DNA from 2 places in the Vogesella facilis genome. Region 1 is predicted to be linked to the other one. Evidence: riboswitches for the same ligand, from Rfam matches in the RefSeq annotation. Region 1 holds a riboswitch; the other holds the start of a gene.
What was found. A riboswitch is a leader RNA that binds a small molecule or an ion and turns the genes downstream of it on or off. The one in region 1 is predicted to bind thiamine pyrophosphate.
Positions count from the first base shown of each region.

Region 2: linked by a shared signal. The riboswitch ahead of ACFOLG_RS12110 (thiamine ABC transporter substrate-binding protein) and the one ahead of thiC (phosphomethylpyrimidine synthase ThiC) in region 1 are both predicted to bind thiamine pyrophosphate.

Region 1 is NZ_JBHRXN010000010.1:80,919-88,515, reverse strand. Features, by position in the region: gene ACFOLG_RS04530 (ABC transporter ATP-binding protein) at 1-147, opposite strand, end outside; gene ACFOLG_RS04525 (ABC transporter substrate-binding protein) at 339-1,496, opposite strand; gene ACFOLG_RS04520 (LysR family transcriptional regulator) at 1,776-2,681, opposite strand; gene ACFOLG_RS04515 (sulfite exporter TauE/SafE family protein) at 2,772-3,518, opposite strand; gene ung (uracil-DNA glycosylase) at 3,768-4,481, opposite strand; gene ACFOLG_RS04505 (rhodanese-like domain-containing protein) at 4,563-4,889, opposite strand; gene ACFOLG_RS04500 (protein-L-isoaspartate O-methyltransferase family protein) at 4,892-5,551, opposite strand; TPP riboswitch at 5,698-5,838, shown strand; gene thiC (phosphomethylpyrimidine synthase ThiC) at 5,943-7,597, shown strand, end outside.
Region 2 is NZ_JBHRXN010000031.1:182,632-190,228, forward strand. Features, by position in the region: gene ACFOLG_RS12085 (nucleoid-associated protein) at 1-918, shown strand, start outside; gene ACFOLG_RS12090 (MDR family MFS transporter) at 1,000-2,535, opposite strand; gene ACFOLG_RS12095 (MarR family winged helix-turn-helix transcriptional regulator) at 2,532-2,963, opposite strand; tRNA gene ACFOLG_RS12100 (tRNA-Thr) at 3,171-3,246, shown strand; gene katG (catalase/peroxidase HPI) at 3,384-5,591, opposite strand; TPP riboswitch at 5,954-6,050, shown strand; gene ACFOLG_RS12110 (thiamine ABC transporter substrate-binding protein) at 6,102-7,118, shown strand; gene ACFOLG_RS12115 (GNAT family N-acetyltransferase) at 7,129-7,597, shown strand, end outside.

The sequences.
Region 1 (7,597 bases):
CAGCCGCAGGCTGGTGGTCTTGCCGGAGCCGGACGGCCCCAGCATGGAGAAGAATTCGCCCTCGGCAATGTCGAGGCTGATGGCGTCAACGGCGCGCACACTGTCGTAGTGGCGGCTGACATTGTGGAACTGCACGGCGATGGACATGGTGTACTCCGATGCGCGGCAACAGCGCGCCAGGCGGCCTGGCCAAATAGCTGGCCATACTGCGGGGTGGGCAAGCGTCACGCCCGGCAGGACATGACGGCGCCCGGTTGAAACGTCAGGCCAGCACGGCGCGGCAGACGGGCGGGCATCCGCCCGTCCAGCCGCTGCGGCCAACCTTGCGGCGGCCCGGCTTAACGGCCACCCATGATGGCGATGTAGTCGGCGGTCCAGCGGCTGTACGGTACGCAGCGGCCCTGGCTCTTGCAGCTGGCGATCGGCGTCTTCCAGAAGCGGATCTGCGCGAAGCGGTCGAAGCCGTTGCTCTGGCAGAAGTCGCTGCCGCCCGGCGCCTTGGTCTTGCAGGCCTCGGCCACTACCGGATTGGAACCGAACCACTCGGCCAGGCCGGACTGCAGGTTCTTGTTCAGCGACCATTCCATCCACTTGTAGGCGCACACCGGGTGCTGTGCCTGCGCATGCAGCATGGTGGTGTCGGCCCAGCCGGTGGCGCCTTCCTTCGGAATCACCCCGGCCACCGGGAAGTTCTCCGCCTGCAGGCTGTTGATGGTGTAGCCCCAGGCGCTGGAGGCGGCGACGCCTTCTTTCTTGAAGTCGTTCATCTGCACGGTGACGTCATGCCAGTAGCGGTGGGTGAGCTGCTTCTGCTGGCGCAGCAGCTTCAGCACCTCGGCGTACTGCGCCTCGTTCAGCTCGTACGGGTCCTTGATGCCCAGCTTGGGGTTCTTGCTCATCAGGTACAGCGCGGCATCGGCCATGTAGATGGCGCCGTCGTAGGCCTGCACCTTGCCCTTGTTGGGCTGGCCGTTGGGCAGCTTGCCCGGCTCGAACACCGCCGACCAGCTGCTGGGCGCGGTCGGGAACACCTTGGTGTTGTACATCAGGAAGTTGGCGCCCCACTGGTACGGCGTGCCGTACACCTTGCCGCCCACGGTGTACCAGCTGCCGTTTTTCACCCGCGGGTCCAGCGTGTTCCAGCTGGGAATCAGCGCCGGGTTGATCTCCTGCACCTTCTTGCCATAGATCAGCCGCAGCGAGGCGTCGCCGGAGGCGGTGACCAGGTCGTAGTTGGGCGAGTTCATCAGCGACACCATCTCGTCCGAGGTGGCGGCGGTCTTCACGCTCACCTGGCAGCCGCTGCTCTTCTCGAACTGGGTCACCCAGTCGTAGTTCTTGTCGGTTTCGCCGCGCTCGATATAACCCGGCCACGCGATGATGTTGAGTTTGCCTTCCGGCTTACCCAGCGCGGTCGGCGGCGCGGCCATCAGCGGGGCGGCGACCATGCTGCTACAAACGGCGGCGCAGGCCAGGGCATGCAGGCGATGCTTCATCACAGTTCTCCTTTGCAGATCGGCGCATTGATTGCGTCTCGAATGGTGTGCTGCATTCTAGGAACCGGGTTTTGGCACTACCAAGGCAACTTGCCCAATACGACCTATCGGGAAAACCGGATGCTCGTCGCCAGCATTGGCATTTTCCGCTGCTTTTGTGCAGCGCAGCGCCAATTCTTGCGTGGCACGGCGCCCAGCGGCGCGGTGGCGCGGCCAGCAATCGGTAATTTCGATAATCAATCGAGAGATATAGGGAAAACAGAAACAACGATGCCGCGTTCAGGCGTGGCTGCGGGTATATTCGCGCGCCACGGTGAGGAAGTTCTGTGCCGTTTCCGCCACTTTGGCGCCACGGCGCCAGGCCAGCCCCACCTGCAGCGACGGTGTCTTCTCCAGCAGCTGGCGCACTTCCAGCCGGTCGCCATCCAGCGACCATGGCCGGTACAGCAGGTCCGGCATCACCGCCAGGCCGGCGCCGGTGGCCACCAGGCTGCGCAGGCCCTCCACCGAGCTGGTGCGCACCGCCATCGTTGGCCGCAGGCCCTGGCTGCGCCACAAGGCGGTGGCCACGTCCTCCAGCTCGTCCAGCTTCAGGGTGACCAGCGGCTGCTGCGCCATCTCCGCCACCGCCACCGTGCCCAGCTCCAGCAAGGGGTGGTTCACCGGCAGCCACAGCCGGTAGGCGGATTCCAGCAGCGTTTCCGCCTCCAGCGCCTGGCGGTTTTCCAGGTTGGAGACGATCAGCACTCCCACATCCAGCTCGCCGTTCACCAGCAAGTGCTCGATGTACTCGCGCTGGTCTTCCACCACGCGGATGTTCACCAGCGGAAAGGTGTTGCGGAAGCGGTCCAGCAGATAAGGCAGGAAGTAGCCGCACACCAGGCTGGTGACGCCGATATTCAGCTGGCCGGTCACGCTGTCCGGCCGCGCGCGCATCGCCTCGCGCGCATTGCGCACCGAGGCCAGGATCTGGTGTGCATGGCGCAGGAACTGGTAGCCGGCGTGGGTGAGGATCATGCCGCGCGCGTGGCGCTGGAACAGCGTGGCGCCAAGGTCGGCCTCCAGCGCACGGATCGCCTCGGTGACCACCGACTGCGACACGTTGAGATCCTGCACCGCGCCGGAGATCGACTCCGCCTCGGCTACCGCCACGAAATAGCGCACGTTCTTCAGCGTGATGGCCACGTTTCCCCCTGTAGACAATGGCGGTGTCGCCCGCCTTGGGCAGCACTTTACACCATGCGCCAGCGGCACGATGCCGTTCGGGGGGTTAACTCAAGCCAGCGCCGAATACACCAGCTGCGCGCCGGACAGTGCCAGCAGCGCCACCGCGCTGCTGAAGAACGCCTGCTCCGGCAGGCGGCGCTGCAGGTGCACGCCCAGCCACACGCCCAGCGGCACCAGCGGTGCCAGCAGCAGGCACTGCCACAGCACCGTCGGCGTAAACAGCTGCAGCGCCAGATAGGGCAGCAGCTTCAGCAGGTTCACCACGGTGAAGAACACCGCCAGCGTGGCAACGAAGCGTTCCTTGGGCAGCGGCCGGCTGAACAGGTACACCAGCACCGGCGGGCCGCCGGCGTGCGCCAGCGTGCTGGTGAGGCCGCCAAACAGCCCGGCGAGGCGCCCGGCCAACGGCCCCAGCGGCCGCGGCGTGGCCGGGAAGAAGCGCAGCCACAGCCGCTGTGCGGCGAACAGCAGCGCCAACAGGCCGATCGCCAGCTTCACCGACCAGGCCGGCAGCAGGCCGAAGGCCAGTGCACCGAGGCCGATGCCCAGCAGTGCGCCGGACAGCATCAGTTTCAATTCACGGCCATCCCAGCGCCGCCAGTACAGTTTCACGCTGGACAGGTCCATCAGGCACAGCAGTGGCAGGGTGAGCGCGGCGGCAGCCTCCGGCGGCATCACCAACGACATCAGCGGCACGGCGATGCCGCCGAACACGCCGCCAAAGCCGCCCTTGGCGACCCCGGTGAGCAGGATGGCCACGGCGCTGACCAGCCAGGCGGTAAAGGAGAAAGTCATCGGCAGACCATGGCACTTAAGGGTGGGGGAAACCGAGCTGAGCCGGCATAGCACCACCATACCTCGCTGCCGCAGCGTAGTGAAACGACTACAGCGCACCGTGAAAAATCTCGCGTTCCAATCGGGATTAAGCCGCACCGGAGCTAGGCGCGAGTGAAAAATCCCGGCGCCGCATATAGCGGCGATGCCAGGAGGGACAAGCGTGCGTAACGCAGTAGCGCAACGAAAGCGAGGGTTTTTCGAGCTGCGCTACAGCAGGCTACCCTGCGCTGCGGCGATACCCCAGGCGATCTCGCCGCGACCGCGGGCGGCCAACCATTGATTGGCCTGCGAGAAGTGGCGGCAGCCGAAGAAGCCACGGCTGGCGGACAGCGGTGACGGGTGCGCCGCCTTCAGCACCGCGTGGCGGCCGGCATCGATACGCTCGGCCTTGCCCTGTGCCCAGTTACCCCACAGCAGGAACACGCAGCCGGGGTTTTTCGCATTCACCGCGTCGATCAGCGCGTCGGTAATCAGCTGCCAGCCGAGCTTGCCGTGGCTGCCGGCAGCGTCGGCCTCCACCGTCAGCGAGGTGTTGAGCAGTAGCACGCCCTGGCGCGCCCAGTGCGACAGGTCGCCGCTGACGGCCGGCGCCAGCCCCAGATCGCTGGCCAGTTCCTTGTACATATTGCGCAGGCTGGGCGGAATCTTCACCCCGGCCGGCACCGAGAAACTCAGCCCCATGGCCTCGCCGGCGCCGTGGTACGGGTCCTGGCCGAGAATCACCACCCGCACCTCCTGCGGCGCCACCTGGCGCAGCGCGTTGAAGATCAACTCGCGCGGCGGGTAGATCGCCACGCCTTCGGCGGCGCGGGCGGCCAGGCGGGCGTCGATGGCCTGCAGCTGTGCGGCCAATGCCGGCGCGGCCAGCACATCGCGCCAGGCGGCGGGCAGGGATGCGATAGCGGGGGATAGGTAACTCATGCTCACTCGATTTCTGCCACACAGTGGCAACAACAAAAAAAGCCGCTCCGGCAGGAACGGCTTTCGACTTGGCAGGATGGCTTAATAACGTGCCATCGCCGGGTCTACCTCATTGGCCCAGGCATCCACGCCGCCACGCAGGCTCAGCACCTGCTCGAAGCCGGCGTTCTGCAGGTAGAGGCCCACCTGGAAGCTGCGCACGCCGTGATGGCAGATGGTGACGATAGGCACGTCATCCGGCAGCTCGTTGTGCCGCAGCGGCACCAGGTTCATCACCATCTGCTGCGAGCCGACGATGTGGCACAGCGCGTATTCCCAGTCCTCGCGCACATCCAGCAGCAGCGGCTTGGCACGACTGTCGTCCGCCAGCCAGGCCGCCAGATCGCGGGCAGTGATTTCGCCGACCATGTTCAGAAGCTGAAGCGGGACGGCTCGATGGCGTCCAGCTGCTGCAGGCGGGCAATATTGGTGTCGAAGCTCACGCTTTCCTGGTAGGCGGTTTCCGACACGCGGGTGATGATCTTGGCGATCATCACCGGGGCATCGCCCACGATCACCGCCAGGCGGCCGCCGATGGCCAGCTGCGCCTTCAGCGCGTCCGGCACCACCGGCACCGAGCCGCCGAGGCAGATCACGTCGAACGGCGCCTGCGAGGCCAGGCCGTCGATGCCGTTGCCCACGCTCAGGGTCACGTTGCGGATGCCGGCGGTCTTGAGGTTGGCCGCGGCGCGCTGCGATTGCTCGGCGTCCAGGTCCACGCTGTACACGTGCTGGCTCACGGCGGCCAGCAGCGCGGTCAGGTAGCCACTGCCGGTACCCACTTCCAGCACCTTGTCGCTGGCTTTCACCTGCAGGTCCTGCAGCAGACGGGCTTCCACCTTCGGCTCCAGCATGGTGCAGCCGTTTTCCAGCGGCAGCTGCACGTCGGTGAAGGCCAGGGTGCGCTTGTCTTCCGGCACGAAATCTTCGCGTTTCACGTGGAACAGCAAATCGAGAATGGAGGTGTCGAGCACATCCCACGGACGGATCTGCTGCTCAACCATGTTGAAACGGGCTTGTTCGAAATTCATCGGAAACTCCGGGGGATTCAAGACTGAATAAAAGGACGACTCTGAAAACGGCACGCAACCTTGACTGCATGCGGTTTTCACAGCCGGCCGGCAGCGCAGCTGGGCGCAACCTAACTTGCGATTATCCCACAATTAACTTACCTTCACAGCATCGCTAGGGGTCCTGCCCCTGCCGTGAAGGATGCCACAGCGTTGTGCGCGGACGACACTGGCAGGTTGGCGGGTGAGAGTCACCCTTCGAACCTGACCCGGATAATACCGGCGTAGGGAAGCGTAATCTGCCAGACACCGCATCGCGCCGCGCGTTCCCGCCGCCGCCATGCGGCCAACCGCAGCCGGGCATCCGGACCGCTCCTTGCGCCGCTTCATCGCACACTGGAGACGCCCCCCGATGAACGCGCCAAGCAAACCGAATCAAGCCATGGTGGTGGATTCCGCCGCCATCCAGCCGCTACCCAATTCCCGCAAAATCTATGTCGAGGGCAGCCGCCCGGACATCCGCGTGCCGATGCGCGAGATCAGCCAGGCCGACACCCCCACCCAGTTCGGCGGCGAGCAGAACCCGCCGATCTACGTCTACGACTGCAGCGGCCCGTACAGCGACCCGCAGGCACAGATCGACATCCGCTCCGGCCTTGCCCCGCTGCGCGCCGCGTGGATCGCCGAGCGTGACGACACCGAGCTGCTGGCCGGCCTGAGCAGCGACTACGGTCGCGCCCGCGAAGCGGACCCGAAACTGGCCGACCTGCGCTTCGACCTGCAGCGCAAGCCGCGCCGCGCCAAGGCCGGTGCCAACGTTACCCAGATGCACTACGCGCGCCGCGGCATCATCACCCCGGAAATGGAATTCGTCGCCATCCGCGAAAACCTCAACCGCAAGGCGTATATCGAATCGCTGCACGCCACCGGCAACAGCCGCCTGCTGGAGCTGATGACGCGCCAGCACGCCGGCCACAGCTTCGGCGCCAACCTGCCGGAAGAGATCACCGCCGAATTCGTGCGCCAGGAAATCGCCGCCGGCCGCGCCATCATCCCCAACAACATCAACCACCCGGAATCCGAGCCGATGATCATCGGTCGCAACTTCCTGGTGAAAATCAACGGCAACATCGGCAACAGCGCGGTAACCTCGTCGATCAGCGAAGAAGTGGACAAGATGACCTGGGGCATCCGCTGGGGCGCCGACACCATCATGGACCTGTCTACCGGCAAGAACATCCACGAAACCCGCGAGTGGATCCTGCGTAACAGCCCGGTACCGATCGGCACCGTGCCCATCTATCAAGCGCTGGAGAAGGTCAACGGCAAGGCCGAAGACCTGACCTGGGAGATCTTCAAGGACACCCTGATCGAACAGGCCGAGCAGGGCGTGGACTACTTCACCATCCACGCCGGCGTACTGCTGCGCTACGTGCCGCTGACCGCCGGCCGCATGACCGGCATCGTGTCACGCGGCGGCTCCATCATGGCCAAGTGGTGTCTGGCGCATCACCAGGAAAACTTCCTGTACACCCACTTCGCGGACATCTGCGAAATCATGAAGGCCTACGACGTGGCCTTCAGCCTGGGTGACGGCCTGCGCCCGGGCAGTGCCTGGGACGCCAACGACGCCGCGCAGCTGGGCGAACTGAAGACGCTGGGCGAGCTGACGCAGATCGCCTGGCAGCACGACGTACAGGTGATGATCGAAGGCCCCGGCCACGTGCCGATGCAGCTGATCAAGGAGAACATGGACAAGGAGCTGGAGTGGTGCCACGAAGCGCCGTTCTACACCCTGGGGCCGCTCACCACCGACATCGCGCCGGGCTACGACCACATCACCTCCGCCATCGGCGCTGCGCAGATCGGCTGGTACGGCACCGCCATGCTGTGCTACGTGACGCAGAAGGAACACCTGGGCCTGCCGAACAAGAACGATGTGAAAGAAGGCATCATCACCTACAAGCTGGCCGCGCACGCCGCCGATCTGGCCAAGGGTCACCCCGGCGCGCAGATCCGCGACAACGCGCTGTCCAAGGCGCGCTTCGAGTTCCGCTGGGAAGACCA
Region 2 (7,597 bases), on a different contig from region 1:
ATCGGCGTGGACGAGGCGGTGTCGGCGCTGATTCTGGAGGGCTACCTGAAGGGCATCGTGTCGGACAAGAAGAAGTTCCAGTTCGTGCACGAGACCGACCTCAACCTCAACGAGCTGTACCACTACAGCCGCCGCTTCTTCCGTGGCGAGGTGGATCTGCTGGAGGTGTCGGCGCAGATCGCCAAGCACCTGTACGCGCGCTCGCAGCACCCCAATATCGCCGCCGGCGACCTGCTGATCATCCTGTTCTCCGGCCTCGGCGAAGCCGAGGCGCCGCAGCGCGCGCTGGGCATCTTCAAGGCCGAGATCCAGGAAGACTTCCTCACCATTATCGAAAGCGGCGAGGTGTTCGACATTAGCCACGCTTCCGGCATCAACCCGCGGCTGATCGACAAGGGCGCGCTGGTGCTGGAGGGCGGCCCGGCGTTGTACGCGGTGGACCGTCTGGGCCACGAGGCCAAGTTCTGGGTGGATGACTTCCTGCGTGCGCTGCGCGTGCCGGACAGCAGCTCCACCAGCAAGCTGGTGGCCGAGGTGATCGAGCAGGTGGCGGAGGAAATCGCCGACCCGGCGGCGCAGCTGCGCTTCCGCGACGAGGTGCTGAGCCACTGTAAGAGCGAGCCGGAGGTGTCGCCGCGCGATATGGCCGACATGGCCGAGCGCTACGTGCCGGCGGGCGAGGTGAACCGGCTGTTCGATAACGCCGCGGAAAGCTACGGTTTCTCGCTGCAGAGCGAGGCGCCGCTGCCGGCGCAGGGCGTGGCCAAGCGGCTGGAGAAGTTCTGGAGCAAGGTGGGGGTGGGGCATGGCGTCAGCCTGCTGCTGCCGTCCGACCTCAGCCTGCAGAACGTGCAGAGCGTGAAGGGGGACAACGGCGAGCTGACGCTGACCCTGCACCTGCTGCAGCGCGACGAATAAGCCTGTCGCTGCAGAATGCCCAAGGCCGCTGTCGCGAGACAGCGGCCTTGTTCGTTGCGGCCAACCTTGGCGGCGGTCGCGTCATTCCAGCGCGGCATGCTCGCTCGCGGCGCTGGCCGGGCGCTGGCCGGGCTTCACCAGCAACAGCAGCGGGATGATCAGCGCGGTAACGGCAAACATCAGCCAGAAGTCATCGATATACGCCACCATCGCCGCCTGACGCTGCACTTCGGCCACCAGGCTGGCCAGACCGGGCAGTTGCTGGAGCGGGTAGGCCGCCGCGGTGGGGGCGTCGAGCCAGGCCGGGCTGGCGTTGCTGACGCTGGCGGCCAGCTCGCCCTGCACGATGCGGGTATTGCGCACCAGCAGGGTCTGCACCAGCGCGATGCCGATGCTGCTGCCGATATTGCGCACCAGGCTGTAGATGGCGGTGCCCTCGGTGCGCATGTCCGCCGCCAGGGTGGAGAAAGTGGCGGCGCTCAGCGGCACGAATACCAGCCCCAGGCCAATGCCCTGGATCAGCCCGGGCCAGATGATGTCGGCCTGGCTGAGCGCCAGGCTGTAGTGGCTCATCTGCCACAGGGAAAACGCGGTGATCGAAAAACCGGCTGCCAGCAGCAGCCGCAGGTCGATGCGGCCAACCAGTTTGCCGACCAGCATCATCGCCAGCATGGTGCCCAGGCCGCTGGGGGCGGTGACCAGCCCGGCGGTGGCGGCCGGGTAGTGCAGCAGCCCCTGCAGCAGGGTGGGGGTCAGCGCGCGGGTGGCAAACAGCACCATGCCGACCACAAAAATCAGCAGCAGGCCGGTGACATAGTTGGTGTTCTTCAGCAGCCGGTAGTCGAGGAACGATTTGCCCGGCGTGCTGGTGGCGGTATGCACCGCGAAATACAGCGCGGCAACCAGCATCAGGCCGGCTTCGATCCAGGTTTCCGGCGAGCTGAACCAGTCGTTCTGCTCGCCGCGATCCAGCAACATCTGCAGCGCGCCCATCGCCAGGCTGAGGGTGGCAAAGCCGAACACGTCGAAGCGCATGCTGCGCGCCGCTTTGCTGGGCTGGATGTAGCGCCACACGCCATAGAAGGCCAGCAGCCCCACCGGCAGGTTGATGAAGAATACCCAGCGCCAGTCGTAGCTGTCGGTCAGCCAGCCGCCCAGTGTCGGCCCCAGAATCGGGCCGACCATCACCCCCATGCCCCACACCGCCATCGCCGAGCCGTGTTTCTCGCGCGGGTTGATATCCAGCAGCACCGATTGCGACAGCGGCACCAGCGCTGCGCCGAATACCCCCTGCAAGAAGCGGGCGAGCACGATCTGCCCCAGCGAGTCCGACAGGCCACACAGCATCGACGCCACGGTGAAGCCGCCGATCGACACCATGAACACCGTTTTCAGGCTGAAACGGTCGCACAGCCAGCCGGTCAGCGGGGTGGCCACCGCCGCCGCCAGGATGAAGGAGGTCAGTACCCAGGTGATCTGGTCTTGCGACGCGGACAGGCTGCCCTGCATATGCGGCAGCGCTACGTTGGCGATGGTGCCGTCCAGCGCCTGGATGATGGTGGCCAGCATGATCGACAGCGTGATCATGCGCCGGTTGTGCGGCAGCTGCGGCGTCATCCGGCCTGCTCCGCGCGCTGCTGCAACAGTTCGAGCAGGGTGGTGACTTGTGCCAGCAAGGCCGGATCGATGTCGGCGAGCAGATCCAGGCGCAGGGCGTCCGCCTCGGTGCGCACCCGCAGATAGAGCTGCTCGCCTTGCGCGGTCAGCGCCAGCAGCTTGATGCGCCGGTCGTTGGGCGAAGGCTGCCGCAGCAGCAGCCCGGCCTTGACCAGGCGATCCACCATGGCCACCACGGTGGGGTTTTCCACCCCCAGCCGGCTGGCCAGCTCGGACTGCGACAGTGGTTCGCTGGCCTTGGCAATGGTGGCGATGGCCATCCAGCCGGCCTGGCCGATGCCGAGGTCTTTCAGCCGGCGGTCCACTGCCAGCCGCCAGCTGCGGGCGGTGTTATGCAGTGCGCGGGCAAAGCGTTCTTCAGTAGTCATGTCAAAGTAACAATGGTTAATATTAGCTAGCTAATTAATTTTGCGGCCAATTGCGGCATCTGGCAACTGCCTGTGTCCACGACGTAAGGAGTGCGGCTGGTGCTAGCGGCGAGCAACAGCGCTTTTTTGTAAAAACCGCCAATTGCGATAAACAATTAAAAAAAGCTTGCCAACGCCCAAGGTATTGCCTATTATCCGTCGCCTAACGCCGGTGTAGCTCAGTTGGTAGAGCACCTGACTTGTAATCAGGGGGTCGCGAGTTCGATTCCTGCCGCCGGCACCAGATACCAAACAGGGCCTTGTCTTCGACAAGGCCCTGTTTGCATTTGCGCGGCGTGGGCCGGCGGCGCGGCAGGCACAAAAAAAACAGGGCAAACCGCGCGGTTTGCCCTGTTGTACGTTGGCCGCAGACGAGGTGGCTCAGGCCAGGTCGAAACGGTCCAGATTCATCACCTTGTGCCAGGCAGCGACAAAGTCGGTGACGAACTTCTGTTGTGCATCGCTGCTGGCATACACCTCCGCCAGCGCCCGCAGCTGCGAGTTGGAGCCGAACAACAGGTCCACCACCGTCGCCGTCCATTTCAGCTCGCCGCTGGCGCGGTCGCGCCCCTCCAGCACGCCGGTGGTGGCCGATTTCTGCCACTTGGTACCCATGTCCAGCAGGTTGACGAAGAAGTCGTTGCTCAGGGTTTCCGGGTGCTGGGTCAGCACGCCGTGCCGGCTGTGGTCGCTGTTGGCATTCAGTGCGCGCAGGCCGCCGATCAGCACGGTCATTTCCGGTGCGCTCAGCGTCAGCAGCTGCGCCTTGTCGATCAGCAGTTCGCCGACCACGCTTTCCAGCCCCGGCGCCGCGTAGTTGCGGAAGCCGTCCGCCTGCGGTTCCAGCACCTGGAACGACTCCACGTCGGTGTGCTCGGCACTGGCATCCATGCGGCCGGGGGCGAAGGGCACGTGCACGCTGTGGCCGGCCTTGCTGGCGGCGGCCTCAATGGCGGCGCCACCGGCCAGCACGATCAGGTCGGCCAACGAGATTTTCTTGCCACCGGCGGCGCTGGCGTTGAAATCCTGCTGGATGGCGGCCAACGTTTGCAGTACCTGCGCCAGCTCGGCCGGCTGGTTGACCGCCCAGTCTTTCTGCGGCGCCAGGCGAATGCGGGCGCCGTTGGCGCCGCCGCGCTTGTCGCTGCCGCGGAAGGTGGCGGCGGCGCCCCAGGCGGTGCCCACCAGTTGGGCAATGCTCAGGCCGGAAGCCAGTACTGTGATCTTCAGCGCCGCGATGTCCTGCGCGTCGACCAGCGGGTGGTCCACGGCCGGAATCGGGTCCTGCCAAATCAGCTGTTCCGCCGGCACCAGCTTGCCGAGGTAACGGGCGCGCGGGCCCATGTCGCGGTGGGTGAGCTTGAACCAGGCGCGGGCGAAGGCATCGGCAAAGGCGGCCGGATCCTGGTGGAAGCGGCGGGCGATCGGCTCGTAGATCGGGTCGAAGCGCAGCGACAGGTCGGCGGTGGTCATCATCGGCGGGTGTTTTTTGCTGGGGTCATGCGCGTCCGGGATCATGTCTGCCGGCTTCACGTCCTTGGCCACCCACTGGTGCGCGCCGGCCGGGCTCTTGGTCAGCTGCCATTCGTAGCCGAACAGGGTGTCGAAGTAGCCGTTATCCCAGGTGGTGGGGTTGGGTTTCCACGCGCCTTCGATGCCGCTGGTGGTGGTGTCGCCGCCCTTGCCGCTGCCGAACTTGTTGATCCAGCCGAGGCCCATTTCCGCGATCGGCGCGCCTTCCGGTTCCGGGCCGACCAGGGTCGGATCGCCGGCGCCGTGCGCCTTGCCGAAGGTGTGGCCGCCGGCCACCAGTGCCACGGTTTCCTCATCGTTCATCGCCATGCGGGCAAAGGTTTCGCGCACGTCGCGGCCGGAGGCCAGCGGGTCCGGGTTGCCGTCCGGGCCCTCCGGGTTCACGTAGATCAGCCCCATCTGCACCGCGGCCAGCGGGTTGTCCAGCTGGCGGTCGCCGGAGTAGCGGCTGTTCGGCTGGTCGCTGGTGGCGAGCCAGGTTTTTTCCATGCCCCAGTAGATGTCTTCTTCCGGCGCCCAGATGTCGGGGCGGCCGCCGCCGAAGCCGAAGGTCTTGAAGCCCATCGATTCCAGCGCCACGTTGCCGGCCAGGATGAACAGGTCGGCCCACGACAGTTTACGGCCGTATTTCTGCTTGATCGGCCACAGCAGGCGGCGCGCCTTGTCCAGGTTGCCATTGTCCGGCCAGCTGTTCAGCGGGGCGAAGCGCTGGTTGCCGGTGCCGGCGCCGCCGCGGCCGTCGGCGATGCGGTAGGTGCCGGCGGCGTGCCAGGCCATGCGTATCATCAGGCCGCCGTAGTGGCCCCAGTCGGCCGGCCACCAGTCTTGCGAATCGGTCATCAGTGCGTGCAGATCCTGCACCACGGCGTCCAGGTCCAGGGTCTTGAATTCGGCGGCGTAATCGAACGCCGCGCCCATCGGGTCGGACTCGGCGCCGTGCTGGTGCAGGATGCCGAGCTTGAGTTGATTGGGCCACCAGTCGGCATTGGACTGGCTGCCGGCCACGCTCTGCGGGGCGGCGCTGCCGGCAAACGGGCATTTGGCTTCTGTGGACATGGTTATCTCCTGGCTTGTTGGCGCCTGGCAGGCCCGCTGCGGGCTGCCGGCGTGGTATGGGGTAGGGTGGTGTGCCGTGCGGGCAGGGCGAGTGGCGCTATTGCAGCCACACCAGATTGGCCCAGATGTCATCGAGCATGACGCGGCTAGGCAGAAAGCGTTTCATGGCGAGTCCTCGCTGGGTGATGACTGCAGTATGGTATTGGCTTATAGATTTGTTAAATTGATTGTTATTAATTGATTGTTTGCGTTTGGCTATGGCTGCTTCATGTGATAGCCCATGACGGCGGCAAAGGCAAAACCGGCTGCCGCGGCGCGTGCGGCCAACTTTGAGCATCGCGGCGCAAACGCTATACTCGCGGCTCGATCACCGGGGGTGCCTGCCAGGCGGCGGGCTGAGACATACCCCAGAACCTGATCTGGGTCATACCAGCGGAGGGAGCGTGATGCGCGGCCCGGCCGCGTCCCGCTTCTTCTTTTGGGTGCCGTTGCCAAAAGAGGATGTCTGCCATGTTCAAGAAAACCGTACTGCTGCTGGCGTTGGCCGGCGCTTCCCTCTCCACCCTGGCCGGCGAGCTGCGCGTGCTGACGCACAGCTCCTTCAGCCTGCCCAAGGACAAGCTGGCCGAGTTCGAGAAACAGGCCGGCGTCAAGCTGTCCATCATCAAGGCCGGCGATGCCGGCGAGATGCTCAACAAGCTGATCCTCACCCGCGCCAACCCGATCGCCGACGTGGTGTACGGCATCGACAACACCCTGATCGGCAAGGCCAACGCCGCCGGCGTGCTGGAGCCGACCAGCAGCAAGGTTGGCCGCAGCGTGGCCGGCATCAGCCTGCCGGGTGCGGTGGCGGTGGACTACGGCTACGTGAACCTCAACATCGACAAGGCCTGGTTCGCCAAGCAGAAGCTGGCGCTGCCGGCCAGCCTGGACGATCTGGCCAAGCCGGCCTACAAGGACCTGCTGGTGGTGGAAAACCCGGCCACTTCCAGCCCGGGGCTGGCCTTCCTGCTGGCCACCATCGCCGGCAAGGGCGAGGCGGGCGCCTTCCAGTGGTGGGCCAAGCTGCGTGACAACGGCGTGAAAGTGGCCAAGGGCTGGAGCGAAGCCTATTACACCGATTTCAGCCGCAACGGCGGCGCGCGTCCCATCGTGGTGAGCTATGCCACCAGCCCGGCGGCCGAGGTGTTCTACAGCAAGGAAAAACTCAGCGAAGCGCCGACCGCCAACCTGCTGCTGGCGGGTGGCGTGTTCCAGCAGATCGAAGGCGTGGCCAAGGTAAAAGGCGGCAAGGAGCCGCAGGCGGCGCAGGCGTTTGTCGATTTCCTGCGTGGCAACGCGGCGCAGCAGGCGCTGCCGACCGAGATGTGGATGTACCCGGCGGTGGCCGGCGTCAGCCTGGACCCGGTGTTCAAGCATGCGCAGCAGCCGCAGGCCGCCAGCAATCCCAAGCTGGCCGCCATGCAGCACAAGACCGCCGGCTGGGTCAGCCGTTGGACCCGCGTGGTACTGAAATCCGGTAACTGAGCCCGACGCCATGTCTGCGGCCAACCTTGCGCCCGCGCGTAGTGCCTGCGCCGACATCCACAGCCCGCGGCTGATCCTGCGGCATCTGGATGCCGACACCCTGCGCCTGGGCAGCAACGGCCGCCACGCCGAGGCCGGCGCCCGGCTGGGCGCCGCGTTGCCGGCCGACTGGCTGGGCGAGCAGGCGCTGATGGCGCTGCGGCTGGCGGACATGCTGGCCGACAGCGGCTACGCGCCGTGGTCGCTGCGCGCCATGTTGTGCCGCCACAGCGGCCGCATGCTCGGCCACATCGGCTTTCACAGCCCGCCGGCACCGGCGTATCTGCATGAGCTGGCGCCGGGCGCGGTGGAACTGGGCTACACCGTGTACGCCGCGTACCGCCGCCAGGGCTACGCCGCCGAGGCGCTGGCCGCCATGCTGCACTGGGCGCGGCACGAGCACGGCCAGCAGCGCTTCGTGCTGTCGATTGCGCCGCATA